3 regions of the Allobosea sp. 2KB_26 genome follow, and region 3 is predicted to be linked to each of the others. Evidence: predicted binding sites of a transcription regulator. Region 3 holds the regulator's gene; each other region holds the start of a gene.
What was found. The regulator LexA, encoded in region 3, represses DNA repair genes until DNA is damaged. The targets are predictions, from matches to a motif close to TGTTCNNNNTGTGTTCNG.
Positions count from the first base shown of each region.

Region 1: AB4099_RS08570 (2'-5' RNA ligase family protein) is a predicted target of LexA. The motif match lies at 3,363-3,380, and genes of this name have one in related genera.
Region 2: AB4099_RS01430 (ATP-dependent helicase) is a predicted target of LexA. The motif match lies at 2,094-2,111, and genes of this name have one in related genera.

Region 1 covers NZ_JBFRHE010000002.1:59,789-65,565, forward strand. Annotated here, with positions in the region: gene AB4099_RS08555 (hypothetical protein) at 1-227, shown strand, start outside; gene AB4099_RS08560 (OpgD/OpgG family glucan biosynthesis protein) at 447-2,069, shown strand; gene AB4099_RS08565 (DUF1345 domain-containing protein) at 2,121-2,777, shown strand; gene AB4099_RS08570 (2'-5' RNA ligase family protein) at 3,386-4,156, shown strand; gene AB4099_RS08575 (PAS domain S-box protein) at 4,471-5,777, opposite strand, start outside.
Region 2 covers NZ_JBFRHE010000001.1:278,871-284,647, reverse strand. Annotated here, with positions in the region: gene AB4099_RS01430 (ATP-dependent helicase) at 1-2,078, opposite strand, end outside; gene AB4099_RS01425 (acyl-CoA dehydrogenase family protein) at 2,197-3,852, shown strand; gene msrB (peptide-methionine (R)-S-oxide reductase MsrB) at 3,912-4,358, opposite strand; gene AB4099_RS01415 (BtaA family protein) at 4,520-5,770, shown strand; gene AB4099_RS01410 (class I SAM-dependent methyltransferase) at 5,767-5,777, shown strand, end outside.
Region 3 covers NZ_JBFRHE010000012.1:83,522-89,298, reverse strand. Annotated here, with positions in the region: gene AB4099_RS25915 (ComEC/Rec2 family competence protein) at 1-1,900, shown strand, start outside; gene lexA (transcriptional repressor LexA) at 1,894-2,598, opposite strand; gene AB4099_RS25905 (molybdopterin molybdotransferase MoeA) at 2,680-3,891, opposite strand; gene moaC (cyclic pyranopterin monophosphate synthase MoaC) at 3,888-4,376, opposite strand; gene trpC (indole-3-glycerol phosphate synthase TrpC) at 4,373-5,182, opposite strand; gene trpD (anthranilate phosphoribosyltransferase) at 5,190-5,777, opposite strand, start outside.

The DNA.
Region 1 (5,777 bases), on a different contig from region 3:
CCGGCGATTTCGTCTGGGCGAGTTGGCGCAGGCCCGGTCATGATGAGCTGGTGCGGACATGGCCGGCACGGCAGCCGGCACCCGGGGCAGAGCTGGCCCGGGGCTGGTGGCAGCCGACGATCGAGGAATTGCGGGACGCCCGGCGCAAGGCGAGATCGCTCGAGCGTGCGCTGGCGACGCGCAGGCAACGGCATCCGGACAGAAATCAGGACGAAAATTCCGCATAGGCAACGGGTTGCGGCCGTTTCATGGGCTCTGACATCAGGCCCGAGCTGCCCGGACGCTGCGGCTGCAGCGGTGGCTCTGGCGGGCTTGCCCGACGCGCTTCGTGGATTTGGCCCAAGGCGAGCCGGTCCGGCGTCGGACCGCCAAATCCTCGTCCGGTGAACGCAGGGAACCTTGGGAGTGAGGGAGGGTTAGGCTCGTATTGGAATGACGGGACCATCATGATGACCGCAGGCGGCAGCCACTCCCTCACACGTCGTTCCGCTTTGGCGGCGCTGGCCTCGACGGCTTTCCTGGCGAGGGCGCCGGTATCGCAGGCCGCTCCGACGCCTCAACCTGGCGCCAGCCGCTTTGGTTACGACGATGTCGTCAGGCAGGCGCGCGTGCTGGGTGAGCGGCCCTTCGATCCCGGCGGCCTGACCATTCCCGCGGAATTGTCGAAGCTGACCTATGACGGCTATCGCGAGATCCGCTTCCGCCGTGAAAAGGCCTTGTGGCAGGAGAGCGGTTCCGATTTTCGCCTGCTGCCGTTTCATCTCGGCTTTCTCCATGACAAGCCGGTGCAGCTGCATGTGGTCAGGGATGGCAACGCCATACCGATCCCGTTCACCACCGGCCTCTTCGAATACGGCAAGGTGCCGGTTCCCAAGCAGCTTTCACCGTCGCTTGGCTTTGCCGGGTTTGCGGTGACGACCACGCTCAACGATCCCAAGGTCCAGGATGAGGTGATCTCGTTTCTGGGGGCGAGCTATTTCAGGCTGATCGGCCGGGGCCATCGCTACGGGCTTTCTGCCCGCTCCCTTGCGATCGACGTCGGCGGCAAGCAGCCCGAGGAGTTTCCGTTCTTCCGCGCCCTGTGGCTGGAAGAACCGAAGGCAGACAGTCTCGATCTGGTGATCTACGCCCTCCTGGATTCGCCCTCCGTAGCCGGCGCGTTCCGCTATGTCGTGTCGCCCGGCCGCGAAACCACGATGACCGTCACGGCCACGATCCTGCCGCGCGTCGAGATCCCGCGGCTCGGCATCGCTCCGCTGACGTCGATGTTTCTCGCGGGCGAGGGGGACCTTGGACACCGGACAGATTTCCGGCCGGAGGTCCATGATTCCGACGGGCTCCTGATGCAGGCCGGTTCCGGCGAATGGATCTGGCGACCGATCCGCAATCCCAAGAACCTGCGGATTTCCAGTTTTGGCGACCGCGACCCGCGCGGCTTCGGCCTGATGCAGCGCGATCGCGAATATGGGCATTACCAGGACCTGGAAGCGCAGTATCACGCCCGGCCGGGCTATTGGGTCGAGCCCATCGGCGAATGGGGCGAGGGCCGCGTCGACCTGATCGAGATCCCGACCAACAACGAGGCATTCGACAATATCGTGGCGTGCTGGACGCCGGCTCAACCGCTCGAGACCGGCAAGACCAGCGAATTCAGCTATCGCATCACGGCCTTGTCGACGACGAACGAGCTCCATCCCATGGGGCAGGTCCGCAACAGCTTCAGCGGCTGGGACAGCCGCGAGGCCGACGCCGAAGGCACCGGCAAGCAGCGCTTCATCATCGATTTTGGGGATGGCGATCTGGCCTATTTCCTGAGCGATCCCAAGCGTGTCGAGATCGTCGCCTCGACAACGGCCGGTGTGATCACCAACACCATCATCGCTGCCAATCCCGCCACGAAAGGCTTTCGGGTCATCCTCGACGCGACCCTGCCAGTAGGGCAGACTGCCGACTTGCGGGCCTATCTCAAGTCACGAAACCGCACCCTCTCCGAGACGTGGACGCAGTCTTGGTCGGTTTCTTCCCCAGCCGTCCGAGATGCGCCAGACCATGTCGTCACGCGGGAATAGCCGACACTGCTCCGTCCTGGACGGATTCCCCGGCGGCAGGCGTCAGACCCGATGAGGCTGCTTCCGCGATCCCTGCTCATTCGACCTCGCCTTCTGATCGCGCTGGCTGCGGTGGCGCTGCTGACGATCCTGCTGCCGCGCGATTGGGGGTGGGTGACGCGGCTCCTGGTGGCGTGGGACGCCGGCGCAATCCTCTATCTCGGCATGCTGACGACGATGATCTTTGGCGAGAGCGTCGAACAGATCAAGGCGCGCGCCGCCGAGCAGGATGAAGGTGCGCTCGCCATCCTGGTCATCGCCTGCCTGGCCGCCGCCGCAAGCGTCGCGGCCATCGGCATTCAGCTCGCCGGCCTGAAGAGCGTGCCGCCTGACGAAAAGGCGCTGCACCTGGCGCTCGGCGCCGTCACCATCGTCAGTTCCTGGGCGCTGGTGCACGCCTTCTTCACGCTGCATTACGCGCATGATTTCTACAGTGATGACGGCGCCGAGGGCGGCCTGGATTTTCCAGGGAAGGGCGAGCCTGACTATGTCGATTTCCTCTATTTTTCCTACACGATCGGCTGCACCTCGCAGACGTCTGACATCGGTGTCACCACGCGCGAGGTCAGGACGATCGTGCTCGCCCATTCCATCCTCTCGTTCTTCTTCAACACCACCATTCTGGCCTTCGGTATCAATGTCGGAGCCTCGCTGCTTTCGGGGGGATGAGGTCGGTCCGGACCGGCTCTCCGGAGTGCCCCAACGCGCGTTCCTTTCAGCATGACGGTCAATCGGACCGCCGCGATGAACGGATGCGCGGGATGGTCAGGTCCAGTCGGGCTGGTCGTTCAGCGCTGCGCGAGGCCGGTTTTACAAGTCGATATCGAGGCAATTATACTCGTGTATTATAGTTGAAAAATCAGAATTGCTTACAAATTTGAAATGATGAACGCATAGCGAAGATGCATTTGTCGCTGTTCTCTTGGTCATCGAGCGAGATAAGCTAACTATTGCTCGCTTTCCCCTCCCACTGCGGGCGCGCCGGTCGGCGCGGCCTTGGCCGCTGCGCTGGCCGGCATTTTTCCTCCGGGTAACTTGCGATTCCTGAAAACCCCGATCTGCGGCCGACCCAAAGCAGTGAACTGACGCCTGCTGGCTCGCCTGGTCACAAATGACCCAAAAGGCCCCCTCTGCAACTGATCGCTGTAGCTTTGAGCGGTCCTCCAAGGCACCGAACCACCACTTGCAGGCCGCCAAAAGCGCATCGCGCGCCAGGCCGCTTTCGACTAATCTCCCCTGGTCTATACCTGTCTTCTGAACATTCAGGGAGCACAGCGATGAAGACTTCCGTCTTTGCAAGTATTCCTGCCCCTCTGGATTGCCGGGGTCGTCCACGCGCGCGCGTTCTTGCAGCCATCGGCCTCGGGCTGGCCTTGGTGCTCGGCTTCGCCCAAGGCGCCGTCGCGCAACAAAATCCCCTGACAGCGATCGACATCGCGCTCGAACCCGACGCGACGATGCTTCAGCACGCGAAGGACGCCAACGCGCGACTGCTCAAGTCTTTCCCGAAGGGCTTTGCTTTGGATGAGACGCACCACCCGCATGTCACGATGGTGCAGCAGTTCGTCCGCACGGCCGACCTCGATAAGGTATTCGCCGCGGCGAATGCGGTTCTGACCAAGGAAAAGCCGACGTCATGGGCGCTGAAGGCATTCAAATATTACTACATCCCTGCTCCGCCGGTCGGCCTCGCGGGGATCGTCGTCGAACCGACTGGAGACCTGCATCGGCTCCAGGATGAACTCATCAAGGCCGTTGCGCCCTACACCGCCAAGACCGGAACCCCGGCGGCGTTCTTCAGCGGGGATGGCGGACGCGACATTCAAGAATCCCTGATCGAGTACGTCTCCAACTTCGTCACGATCGCGGCGGGCAAGGGTTTCAATCCGCATGTGACGATCGGCGTCGGAACGGAAACCTATTTGAAGACGATGTTGGCCGAGCCATTCGACGCGTTCACGTTCTCGCCGACCGGCGCATCGGTCTATCAGCTCGGCACCTTTGGCACGGCGCGGAAGGAACTGAAGGCGTTGCCGCTGACGCCCTGAGGCGAGGCACGACAAACGACCGGAAGCGCGGCTCTCGCGGTCGAAGGCGCACGATGTCGTCAAGGTTCTTGCCGGGCTCGATCCCAATCTTCTTCATCTGAGCGATGATCGGCTCATCGGTGACGTGGGGCGGGTGCTGTTTGAGGCGTTCTGCTGTGCAGGCGGGCCGTCCGCGCCCGGGATGCTCGTGAGGCCAGCGCCTTCCACACGACCAAGACGTGGATCCGGAGGACACCGGCGTCGGCACGCGCCAGCCCTGTCGGCGCGGTTGTTGGGAGCGGCGAGGGCGGTTGTGGCTGCGCTGGAAGAGCGCGTCAGGCTCCGAGCCTGTCACGCTCGATAACGAGTTCGATGATCACGCCCGCCGGGTCCCAAACTCTGCTGACCCGGCCAAGCTGACTTGCCGTCGCCTTGACCAACCGGCTCCCGAACCCTTCGCTTCCCGTGCTCTCGGGCGATGGACCGCCGCGCTCGCACCAGACGATCACGAACTCGGACGATCGATCCGAACACGTGATCTCGACAATGCCGTCCGGGGTGGAAAGACTGCCGTATTTGGCGGCGTTGGTCGCGAACTCATGAAGCAGGAGCGACAGCGATGTGACCAGGGTGGAGGGCACCGGTATGTCAGCGCCGCGAATCTCGCTGCGCGACCGTTCTCCGGCTCGATAGGGCTCCAGGATTGCAGCGATCAGGGCGTGCAGCGTGGTTGCCGCCGGCTCCAGCCCCGCGGCCACGGATGACATGGTCAGCGCGTGCGCGCGTGACAGGGTGGCAAGGCGCTCGGAAACAGTGGACGCAAGCTCCGCCGGGGTTGCGGCTGAGCGCGCACTGAGATTGACGATCCCACTCGTGAGAGCGAAGACGTTCTTGACGCGGTGGTTCATCTCGCGAAGCAGCAGCTGCTGCTGGTCCTGGGCACGTCGCCGCTCCGAGATGTCCCGGGCAATCTTCGAGGCGCCCATGATTTCGCCCCTGGCATCCTTGATTGGCGAGATGCTCAGCGAGATCGCGACAAGGGTTCCATCCTTGCGCCGGCGCATGGTCTCGTAGTGCTCGATGCGCTCCCCGGCGCGAATGCGCTCCAGGATCCGTGGCTCCTCGTCACGCCGGTCCTCAGGAATGAGCAGCATGATCGGCTGGCCCAGAACCTCCTCCCGCCGATATCCGAAAAGGCGCTCGGCACCGGGGTTCCAGTCGGTGATCAGACCGTTCAGATCCTTGGCGATGATGGCGTCATCGGACGACTCGACGAGCGCTGCCAGGCGGCGGGCGGAGGCATCGCCCGTATGGCGTTCGATGGCAAAGCCAAGCTGGCGCGCGATCACCAGGGCGATGTCGCGCTCGTGCTCGGTGAAAACCCGCGGCGTGTCATAGTAGACCATGAACTTGCCGGTGAGTTCGTCGGCCCCCGCGAGCGGAATGAAGGCCAGGGCATGGATGCCTTCGCCGATGATGCTCTCGATGAGCCGCCGCGGTTCGCTGGTGAGAGCGATGTCCGAAACGAAGATCGGATCGGCCTCGCGGTCGCTACGATTCCAAGGCGCATGGCCGTCGACAGCTGCGCGGTATTCGTCTGAAAGCCCGCGCCAGACGACGAAACGCATTGTCCCACCCTCGT
Region 2 (5,777 bases), on a different contig from region 3:
TGCCAGCCCGGCGTCTGGTAGGAGGAGCCAAAGCTTTCCATGCGGTCGAAGCGCGAGGCGCCATAGCCGCCCTGGCTATAGGTCGACGGCGCCTGAACGACCTCGACATGCTCCTCCGGCAACTCGTCGATGAAACGGCTCGGCAGGCTAGACTGCCAGAGGCCATGAATCCGGCGGTTCGAGGCGAAGAGGAGCTTCAGGCGCTTGCGGGCCCGGGTCAGGCCGACATGGGCGAGGCGGCGCTCCTCTTCCAGCCCGGCGCGGCCGCTTTCGTCGAGCGCGCGCTGGTTCGGGAACAGGCCTTCCTCCCAGCCGGGCAGGAAGACGGTATCGAATTCGAGCCCCTTGGCCGCATGCAGTGTCATGATGCTGACGCGCGCCTCGGCCTCGCCACCATCGGCATCCATCACCAGCGAGACGTGCTCAAGGAAGGCCGGCAGGTCTGGGAACTCGTCCAGGGAGCGCACCAGTTCCTTGAGGTTCTCGAGGCGGCCGGCCGCATCGGCCGAGCGATCCTTCTGCCACATCTCGGTATAGCCGGATTCCTCCAGCACCTGCTCGGCAAGCTCGCCCTGCTTCATGTGTTCGGCCTTGGTCGACCAGCGCGCAAAAGCCTCGACCAGTTCGCGCAGCGCGGTGCGGGCCTTTGGCTTCAATTCCTCGGTCTCGACCACGGCACGGGCCGATTGCAGCAATGACAGGCCGGTTGCGCGGGCATGGTTGTGCAGTAACTGCACTGTCGCGTCGCCGAGCCCGCGTTTCGGCACATTGACGATACGTTCGAAGGCGAGATCGTCGGTCTGGCTCACCACGCAGCGCAGATAGGCCATGGCGTCGCGGATTTCGGCCCGCTCATAGAAGCGCGGGCCGCCGATGACGCGATAGGGCACGCCGACATGGACGAAACGCTCCTCGATCTCGCGCATCTGAGCGGAGATGCGGACGAGAATGGCGACCTCGGCAAGGTTTTCGCCCTTGCTCTGCATCGCCTCGATCTCGTCGCTGATCAGGCGGGCTTCCTCCTGGCTGTCCCAGGCGCCGGTAATGGTGACCTTCTCCCCGGCCTCATCCTCGGTGCGCAACGTCTTGCCGAGGCGGCCTTCGTTGCGGGCAATCAGCTTCGAGGCGGTGGCGAGGATATGCCCGGTCGAGCGGTAGTTTCGTTCCAGCCTGACCACGACCGCGCCGGGAAAATCGTGCTCGAAGCGCAGGATGTTGTCGACCTCGGCGCCGCGCCAGCCATAGATCGACTGGTCGTCGTCGCCGACGCAGGCGATGTTGCGCCGGCCCTGCGCCAGCAGGCGCAGCCAGAGATACTGGGCGGTGTTGGTGTCCTGATACTCGTCGACCAGAATGTAGCGGAAGCGCTCATGATAGGTCGCGAGCACATCGGCATGGTCCCGGAACAGCGTCAGGCAGTGCAGCAGCAGATCGCCGAAATCGACTGCGTTCAGCGTTTTCAGCCGCTCCTGATAGGCGGCGTAAAGGGCGCCGCCCTTGCCTCCGGCGAAGACGCCGGCTTCACCCGGCGGCACGTCCTTGGGGGCAAGCCCGCGGTTCTTCCAGCTGTCGATGAAGCCCGCCAGCATGCGGCCGGGCCAGCGCTTCTCGTCGATCCCCGCGGCCGTGATGACCTGCTTCATCAGGCGGATTTGGTCGTCGGTATCGAGAATGGTGAAGTCCGAGCGGAGATCGAGGAGCTCGGCATGGCGGCGCAGGATCTTGGCCGAGATCGAGTGGAAGGTGCCGAGCCAGGGCATGCCTTCGGCCACGGGGCCGACCAGGCTTGCGATGCGCTCCTTCATTTCGCGCGCCGCCTTGTTGGTGAAGGTCACCGAGAGGATCTGGGACGGGTAGGCGCGGTTCGTGGCGATCAGATGGGCAATGCGCGTGGTCAGCACGCGGGTCTTGCCGGTGCCGGCGCCGGCCAGGACCAGAACTGGGCCATCCGTGGCCTCGACCGCTTGCCGCTGCTCCGGATTGAGGCCTGCCAGATAGCCGGCCGCCGGCTGTGCAGCGGCGCGGGCGGCGAGGCCGCCGGGGCGGGGCAGAGGGGCGGACGTGGTGTGATCGGACAAGGCTTCAGGTCGCTTTGATCGTGATTCGTTCCAGAGGCAATATAGGCTGTTGCGCCGCAGATTGCTGGATAAGGCTGTTGGGGGTTGAATGCTCGCCCGATCGACAGGACGCGCCGCGATGAATGTGGATATCGCCTCCCGCCATTCCACCCATGACGTGACGAACCAGGTTCCCATACTGTGCGATTACGACGCCTTCGCGGCTGATCCCGTGTTGCAGGCGGCGGCCACCGCCTTCGATGCAGGCTGGGCCTCGGAGCGCCTGCACGCGGCGGGGCGCATTGTCGGTTCGGCGCAGGTGCAGGATCTGGCGCGACTGGCGAACAGGTTCACGCCCGAACTCAGGACGCATGACCGGTTCGGCAACCGCATCGACCAGATCGAGTTCCATCCGGCCTGGCACGAGCTGATGGGGCTCGCGATCGGGCAGGAGACCCATTCGCTCGCATGGAACAGGCCGGGCCCGGGCGCACAGGTGGCGCGTGCTGCGCTCTCTTATCTCTGGAGCCAGGGCGAAAGCGGCATCTGCTGCCCGATCAGCATGACCTATGCCGCGATCCCGGTCCTGAGGCAGGATCCCGACCTCTGGAGCAAGTGGGGCGCCCTGGTCAGCTCCAACCGCTATGACCGGCGCCAGACGACCGCCTCCGCCAAGACGGGGGCGACTGTCGGCACGGCAATGACCGAGAAGCAGGGAGGCTCGGACCTGCGCCAGACCCAGACCATCGCCGAGGACAATGGCGACGGGACATGGTCCCTGACCGGGCACAAGTGGTTCTTCTCGGTGCCGCATTCCGACCTGTTCCTGACCTTGGCCCGAACCGCCGAGGGCATTTCCTGCTTCGTCGCGCCGGGCTGGCTGCCGGACGGCTCGCGCAACGGCGTGGCGATCCAGCGACTCAAGGACAAATGCGGCAATCGCTCGAATGCCTCGTCCGAGGTCGAGTTCCGCGGTGCGATCGGCCAGATGATCGGAGAGCCAGGCCGGGGCCTGCGCACCGGCCTGGCCATGAACCAGGGCTCCCGGCTGGACATTGCGGCGGCGTCGGCCGGGCAGATGCGGCTCGCCGTTTCGCTGGCGGCGCATCACGCTGCCCATCGGCGCGCCTTCCAGCGCGGGTTGATCGACCAGCCGATCATGCAGAACGTGCTGGCCGATCTTGCGATCGAGGCCGAGGCCGCAGCGTGGCTCGCCTTTCGGCTCTTTGCGGCGCTCGACCGTCAGGACGCGAGCGAGAGCGAACGGTTGCTGGCGCGGATCGGCGCGCCGATTGCGAAATACTGGGTCTCGAAGCGCGCGCCGGCGGTCGTGGTCGAGGCACTGGAATGCCATGGCGGCAACGGCTTCATCGAGGAAAACCCCATGGCCCGGCTCTATCGGGAGGCGCCGCTCAACAGCGTCTGGGAGGGCTCGGGCAACGTCATTTGTCTCGATGTGCTGCGCTCGCTGGAGCGAGAGCCAGGCTCTCTCGTGGCGCTGATCGGGGAGATGCGAACCGCGGCCGGCGCTGACAATCGCTTCGATGCGCATTTGAGCGCGCTGGAGTCGGAGATACCCACTCTGGTGCGAAGCGAAGGGCAGGCGCGGCGGCTGGTCGAGCGGCTGGCCCTGGCGCTGCAGGCCTCGCTGCTGCTGCGACATGCGCCTCACATCGTCGCGGACGCCTTCATCGCGACGCGGCTCGAGGGGCGCTGGTCGGGCCATTTCGGCGATCTGCCGGTGTCCGTCGATGCTTCCGCGCTGGCGCATCGGGCAGTCCCGGCTGTGGAATAGCACTCACGAGCTTGCGCGGCCGCCCTCCCGAAAGAGGGAGCGCGGCCGGCTGATCCGGCTCAGGCCTCGGCTTCAGCCGGAGCGAAATCCATAGCGACGCCGTTGATGCAGTAGCGCAGTCCGGTCGGTGGTGGGCCGTCAGGGAAGACATGGCCGAGATGGCCGCCGCAGCGGGCGCAATGCACCTCCGTGCGCCGCATCATGTAGCTATTGTCCTCGCTGATCCCGACCGCGCCCTCCAGTGGCTGGTCGAAGCTCGGCCAGCCCGTGCCGCTCTCGAATTTCTTGCCGGACTGGAACAAGGGGTTGCCGCAACCGGCGCAGGTGAAGCGCCCGGCGCGCTTCTCGAAATTCAAGGCGCAGGAGCCAGCGCGCTCGGTGCCATGCTCGCGCAGCACGTGGTACTGCTCCGGCGTCAGGCGGCGGCGCCACTCCTCGTCGGTCAGCTGGAATTCGAACTCACCGGCTTCCCTGGCTTTGCCGCCGAACAGTCCGGACAGTCCCATCGTCATTCTCCCGTTCAAAGGTTTCGGGCGGAATATGGGGATGATCGCGCTCCACGTCAGCCCGCCTTCACGGATAGCTGATCCGCAAAGCGCGTCACCCAACCGTCACGCGACTCCTCTAGTCGGCTCGCCATCGCAACGGACCGCGCGAGGAACGAAGAATGCAGACGGCGCGTACGGTTCGGCGGGAAACCACAATGGGCCTGACCACGGCGGTGCATCGCAGCAAGCCGTTGTCACGGGCGGGCATCCTGGAACGACTGTTCACCCTGGCCTTTTCCGGGCTCGTCTATCCGCAGATATGGGAAGACCCGGTCGTCGATATGGAGGCGCTGGACCTGCGCCCTGATGACCATGTCGTCGCAATCGCGTCCGGCTCCTGCAACATCCTGTCCTATCTCACCGCCAACCCGGCGAAGATCAGCGCTGTCGATCTCAATGGCGCCCATATCGCGCTCGGCAAGCTCAAGCTCGCCGCGCTAGACAGCCTGGCAGGCCACGAGGAGTTCCTGCGCTTCTTCGGCGAGGCGCAATCGCAGGCGAATATTGCGCTCTATGACGGCGAGATCGCGCCACGCCTCGATGCCGTTTCACGAAGCTACTGGGAAGGTCGCAGCCTGAGCGGCCGCCGGCGCATCCAGGTCTTTGCCCGCAATTTCTATCGGTACGGCCTGCTCGGCCGTTTCATCGGAGCCGGGCATCTGCTTGGCCGCACGCTCGGCTGCGATCCGCGCGTGATGCTTCAGGCGCGCAACATCGAAGAGCAGCGCGCCCTGTTCGACAGGCATATCGCTCCCGTCTTCGACAAGCCCCTGGTACGTTGGCTGGTGCGCCAGCCGGCCTCGCTCTATGGGCTCGGCATCCCGCCGGCGCAGTACAAGGCGCTCGCGGCTGACGGCGACGCCGGGATACGTGGCGTGCTTCGGCGCCGGCTTGAAAGGCTGGCCTGCGGCTTCGACCTGAAGTCGAACTATTTTGCCCGGCAGGCCTTTGGACGGGGCTATGCGACAGACGAGAACGCATCCTTGCCGCCCTATCTTGAAAGGCGGAATTTCGCGGCTGTTCGAGAGCGGGCCGGCCGCGTCGGCTATCACCAGAGCGCGATCACGGCCTTTCTCGAGAGCCAGCCTGCGAAGAGCTGCGATGCCTATGTGCTGCTCGATGCTCAGGACTGGATGAATGACGCGGATCTCACCGCGCTTTGGTCGCAGATCACGCGCACGGCGCGACCCGGCGCACGCGTGATCTTCCGGACGGCCGCCGATGAGCGACTGCTGCCCGGCCGGGTGCCGGCCTCGATTCTCGCGCAATGGCGCTATGAGGAGGCACGCAGCCGCGAGCTTGGAGAGCGCGATCGCTCGTCGATCTATGGCGCCTTCCATCTCCATGTGCTGCAGGGGGCGGCGGCATGAGCGCCGG
Region 3 (5,777 bases):
TGCCGCGGCCTGGCGCACGGCGACGATCGCAGCGCCGATGCTCGATCGAACGCGCGTCGGACAACTCACCGGCTTTGTCGAATCGGTCGAGGCGCGTGACGCTGGCGCGCGCCTTGTAGTCCTGGTGACCGGCATTGCCGGGCTGGAGCCCGAACGCCTGCCACGGCGGGTTCGAGTCAACGTCAAGGGGGGCTCGGTCTCACCGGGCGATCATATTGCCGCTGTCGCGCGCCTCCTGCCACCGCCCGGTCCGGTGCGGCCAGGCGGCTACGATTTCGGCCGCGATGCCTTCTTCCGGGGGCTCGGGGCAGTCGGGACCATTCCGGGAAAGATCACGCTCGCCCCACCGCCCTCGCAGCCACCTCTCGAGCTTCAGTTTCGCGCAATGGTCGACCGGGCGCGCAATGCCCTGACGGAGCGCATCGCCGGTATCGGGGGAGGGCAGGCTGGCGCGGTGGCAGCGTCGCTGGTCACCGGCAAGCGTGGCCTCATCACAGAGGCGACCAATATCGATCTGCGCGCGGCCGGTATCTATCACATCATCTCGATCTCCGGCCTTCACATGGTGCTGGCCTCCGCCACGATCTTCGGCCTGGTCCGTGGCCTGCTGGCGCTGTCGGAAACGCTGGCATTGCGCTGGCCGGTGAAGAAACTCGCCGCCCTTGCCGCGATGCTCGGTGCCACCGCCTATTGCATCTTCTCAGGAGCCGAGGTCGCGACGGTCCGCTCGCTGATCATGACGCTGGTCATGTTCGGTGCGATCCTCGTCGATCGCCCGGCGCTCAGCATGCGCAACCTGGCTCTTGCCGCGATGATCGTTCTGCTGCGCGAGCCTGACGCGCTGCTCGGTCCGAGCTTCCAGATGTCCTTTGGTGCTGTTGCGGCTCTGATCGCCTTCGCCGAGCGCTGGGAGGATCGCGGCCACTCCGAGGCCCCAGCGAACCTGCCCTGGCCGCTGCGTCCGATCTGGATCGCGGTCGTCGGGCTTACGGTCACGACCCTGCTGGCGACGGTAGCAACCGCCCCCTTCGGTGCCTATCACTTCCAGACGTTCAACCCCTTCGGCCTGCTCGGCAACGCGCTCGCCTTGCCGTTCGTTTCACTGATCGTCATGCCTGCGGCCGTCTTCGGCGTGCTCGCCTATCCCTTCGGTTTGGATTGGCTGGCCTGGGCGTTAATGGGAGTCGCTTCGGACTATGTGCTGCAATCGGCGCGCTGGGTTGCAGGATTCGACCACTCCGCAGTGGTCATTCCTGCGTTCGGGACCGCGGCGCTCGCATGCTTTGCCGCCGCGCTCCTCTGGATCACGCTCTGGACGACACCGCTGCGCTTTCTGGCCGTCGTTCCCCTGATCGCGGGACTGGTCGTGGCAGCCAAGCCGGAGAGGCCCGATATCCTGATCGAACGTGATGGCTCCGGCATCCTGGTCCGCGGGGGTGATGACCGCATGATCCTGGCCGGTCAACCGAGCCGCTTCGTGCTGCAACAATGGCTGAACGCAGATGGCGATAATCGCCGGCCTGACGACAACAGCCTGCGGGAAGGCGCAGCCTGCGACACTCTGGGTTGTGTCGTCCGCAGCAAGGATGGACGAAGCATTGCCTTTGCTCGGGATCGCCTGGCCATCGTCGAGGACTGCAGGCGCGCTGACCTCGTCATCACGCCGATTCCCTGGACCAGTCCTTGCGCTGCACGGCTGATCGACCGCCTGGCATTGTCGCGCGATGGTGCAACGGCCCTTGTCAGCCACAAGGGCGGCTGGCGCACGCATTTATCCGAGCAGGGTGGCGTTGATCGCCCCTGGAGCCGCAAGCGGGCGCGGTCTGTCACTACGCCGCCGGAATCATCGTCAACGGCCCCGCTGCCCGTGGCCGCTGAAGACCACGATCGGCTTCAGTAGCGCCGCATCAGGTTGACCAGGCGGCCTTGAATTTTGACGCGGTCCGGTCCCAGCACTCTTGTTTCATAAGCGGGATTGGCGGCTTCCAGAGCGATCGAGGAGCCGCGCTTGCGCAGCCGCTTCAGCGTCGCTTCCTCGTCATCGATCAGGGCCACGATGATATCGCCGGTATTGGCCGTGTCCTGCCGTTTGATCACGACCGTATCACCGTCGAGGATGCCGGCTTCCACCATCGAGTCGCCGCGCACCTCGAGAGCAAAATGTTCACCGGGGCCAAGCATATCGGCAGGCAGCGCTACGCTATGGCTGCGGCTCTGGATCGCGGAAATCGGTGTACCGGCGGCAATCCGCCCCATGACCGGAATCGCGACCGTGGAGCGCACGTCCTCTTCCGGGGGCGGTGCGATCGGCCGGACCTTGCCAAGGCCACCCTGGACGACGGAGGGGCTGAACCGTCCGCGCGTCGCCTGAGGGCCGCCAGCCCCTTCAGGCAGCTTTATGATCTCGAGCGCCCGGGCCCGATTGGGCAGGCGGCGAATGAAACCGCGCTCCTCCAGCGCCATGATCAGGCGATGGATACCGGACTTGGAGCGCAGATCGAGCGCGTCCTTCATCTCGTCGAAGGAGGGGGGCACCCCAGTCTCGCGCAGGCGTTCCTGGATGAAACGAAGCAGTTCGAACTGTTTGCGTGTCAGCATGGTCCCCGCCAGCGCTCTTCGTACGGAATCGAAACAAAGCACGAACACCATACAGGTTCGCGTTGTGTTCCGCAAGCACGCTCAGCGTAGGCGGATGATCCGGCAGTTGTCGCCTTTGTTTGCCGGCGCAGCAAATGATTCGCGGATCAGTAGCGCGTCGGCGCGGGCCAGACTGGCCAGCATCGAGGAATCCTGCTTGGTGAAGGGCGTTGCCAGCCATCCCTCCGGGGTGAGAATCAGTTCCGACCTCATGTAGTCCCGCCGCTCATCATTTGCCGGCAAATCTCTTCCGACGATAGCAGGCTCACTCAGATCGCGCTCCGGTTCCGGTACGCCGAGGAGGGCCCTGAGCAGCGGCACGACGAAGAGATGCCCGCAGACGATGGACGAGACGGGGTTTCCGGGCAGGCCGAGCGCGACCATACGGCCGAGGCGACCCATCATCATCGGCTTGCCCGGCCGCATGGCGATTTTCCAGAAACCGAGCGCCATGCCTTGCCCGATCAACGCTGCCTGGACGAGATCGTGCTCACCTACCGAGGCTCCTCCCAGGGTGATCAGCACATCGGCATCGGTCTTCCGTGCCTGACCAATCTTGTCGGCGAGGTCGGCATGATCATCGCGGGCGATCCCGAGATCGAGCGCTGTGCCGCCGGCCTGCTCAACCAGCGCGGCGAGTGCAAAGCTGTTGGACGCGACGATCTGGTCGGGTCCGACCGGCTCGCCCGGCTGGACCAGTTCGTCGCCGGTCGCGAGGATCGCGACCAGTGGCTTGCGACGCACAGCGAGTGTGGGGTGGCCCATGGCTGCCGCGAGGCCGAGGCTCGCACTGTCGAGTCGGCTGCCGGCGAGAAGCAACACCTCGCCCTCGGAGAAGTCCAATCCTGCCTGACGAACGAACTTGCCGCGCTCGGCACTTTCGCGCACGCGGATCGTCGAGCTGCCGACGCCGTCGGCATTCTCCTGAATCAGGATGGTATCGGCGCCCTCAGGCATCGGAGCGCCCGTGAAGATGCGAACAGCCTCATTCGAGCGGACCATCCCTGAGAAGGAGCGACCGGCAGCCGATTCGCCGATGACCCGCAATTCATTTGCCGGCGCAATGTCGTCTGCGCGAACGGCGTATCCGTCCATTGCGGAATGGGCGAAGGGGGGCTGGGTGCGAAGCGCCTGCAGATCGGCGGCGAGCACGCGCCCTACGCAATGTGCGAGCGGCAGCGTTTCTGACGGTGTCGGTGCCGGAACGCTGTCGATCAGCGCCTTCAGGGCGACGGGGACGGGCGTGAGGCTCATCGCGCAGTTTCCGGGAGATCGAAGGTGCCGGATTTTCCACCGGACTTGTGAACGAGCCTGATGCCTTCGATCCGCATCGCCCGGTCGACCGCCTTGACCATGTCGTAAACTGTGAGGCACGCGACGCCGACAGCGGTCAACGCTTCCATCTCGACGCCGGTCTGTCCCTTCATCTTGACCTCAGCGCTCACGCGCACCCCAGGCAATGTCTCGTCCAGGGTGAGGTCGACGCTGATCTTGCTGATCAGCAGCGGGTGACAGAGCGGGATCAGTTCATGCGTGCGCTTGGCGGCCATGATTCCAGCCAGGCGCGCGGTGCCAAGCACGTCGCCCTTCTTGGCGTCGCCATCGCGCACGATGGCCAAGGTCGAGAGCTGCATGACGACATAGCCCTCGGCGACAGCGATGCGCGAGGTCTCCTCCTTGTCGCCGACATCGACCATATGGGCCTGGCCGCTGGCGTCGAGATGGCTGAGCTTGCTCATGCTGCGCTGCGCGCAGAACCGGTCAGAAGATCACGGGTCGCAGCGGCGACATCGTCCTGCCGCATCAGGCTCTCGCCAACGAGGAAGGTGTGGACGCCGGCACGCTGTAACCGTGCGATGTCGACATGGCTGAAGATGCCGCTCTCGCCAACGATGATGCGGTCCGCGGGGACGCGCGGCGCCAGCCTCTCGGTGACGGCGAGATCGACGGCAAAGCTGCGAAGGTCGCGATTGTTGATGCCGAGCAGCGGGCTGTTGAGCTCGAGGGCACGATCGAGCTCGGCTTCGTTATGAACCTCGACCAGAACGTCGATGCCGAGCGACTTTGCCGTCTCGTTCAGCGCGCGGGCCGTCCCGTCATCGACGCCAGCCATAATGATCAGGATACAGTCGGCGCCCCAGGCGCGAGCCTCGAAGACCTGATAGGGGTCGTAGAGGAAATCCTTGCGCAGGGCGGGCAGGCCGCTCGCCGCGCGCGCCTGATGCAGGAATTCCGGCTGTCCCTGGAAAGAGGGCGCATCTGTCAGCACGGACAGGCAGGCCGCGCCGCCTTCGGCATAGGCGCGCGCCAGAGATGGCGGGTCGAAATCGGCGCGGATCAGCCCCTTGGACGGGCTGGCCTTCTTGATCTCGGCGATCAATGCAGGCTTGCCGGCCGCGTGTTTCGCGGTAAGCGCGGCCGTGAAGCCCCGCACGGGACCAGCAGCCTGGGCGCGCTGCTCGATCTCCGCCTGGGACACTGCGGCCTTGGCTGCGGCGATCTCCTGGCGCTTATAGGCCTCGATGCGGGCGAGGATGTCGCTCATGACGTCCTCACGCGTTCGAGCAGGCGATGAGGGCGGTCAGCGTCGCCTTGGCCTTGCCGCTGTCGATCGCCGAGGTGGCGCGGGCGAGGCCATCGCGCAAATCGCTGGCCTGGCCGGCCACGACGAGCGCGGCGGCAGCATTGAAGGCCGCGATATCGCGGAAGGGCGTCTTCTTGCCGTCGAGAACCGCACGGAGCGCCTCGGCATTCTGTGCCGGTTCACCGCCCCGCAGATCTTCGGGCTTTGCACGGGCCAGGCCGACATCGTCCGGGCTGATCGAGAAACTCTCGATCTTGCCCTTGTCGAGCGCGACGACGCGGGTCGGCCCGGTGGTGGTGATCTCGTCAAGGCCGTCAGAACCGTTCACGGCCCAGATGCGGTCGGAGCCGAGCGCAGACAGCACGCGCACCATAGGCTCGAGCCAGGTCTCTGAGAAGGCGCCGACGAGCTGCCTCTTGACACCGGCCGGGTTGGAGAGCGGCCCGAGCAGGTTGAAGATGGTGCGGGTGCCGAGTTCGGTGCGCACCGGCGCAACATGCCGCATCGAGGCGTGATGGGTCGGTGCGAACATGAAGCCGACGCCGGCCTCTGCGAT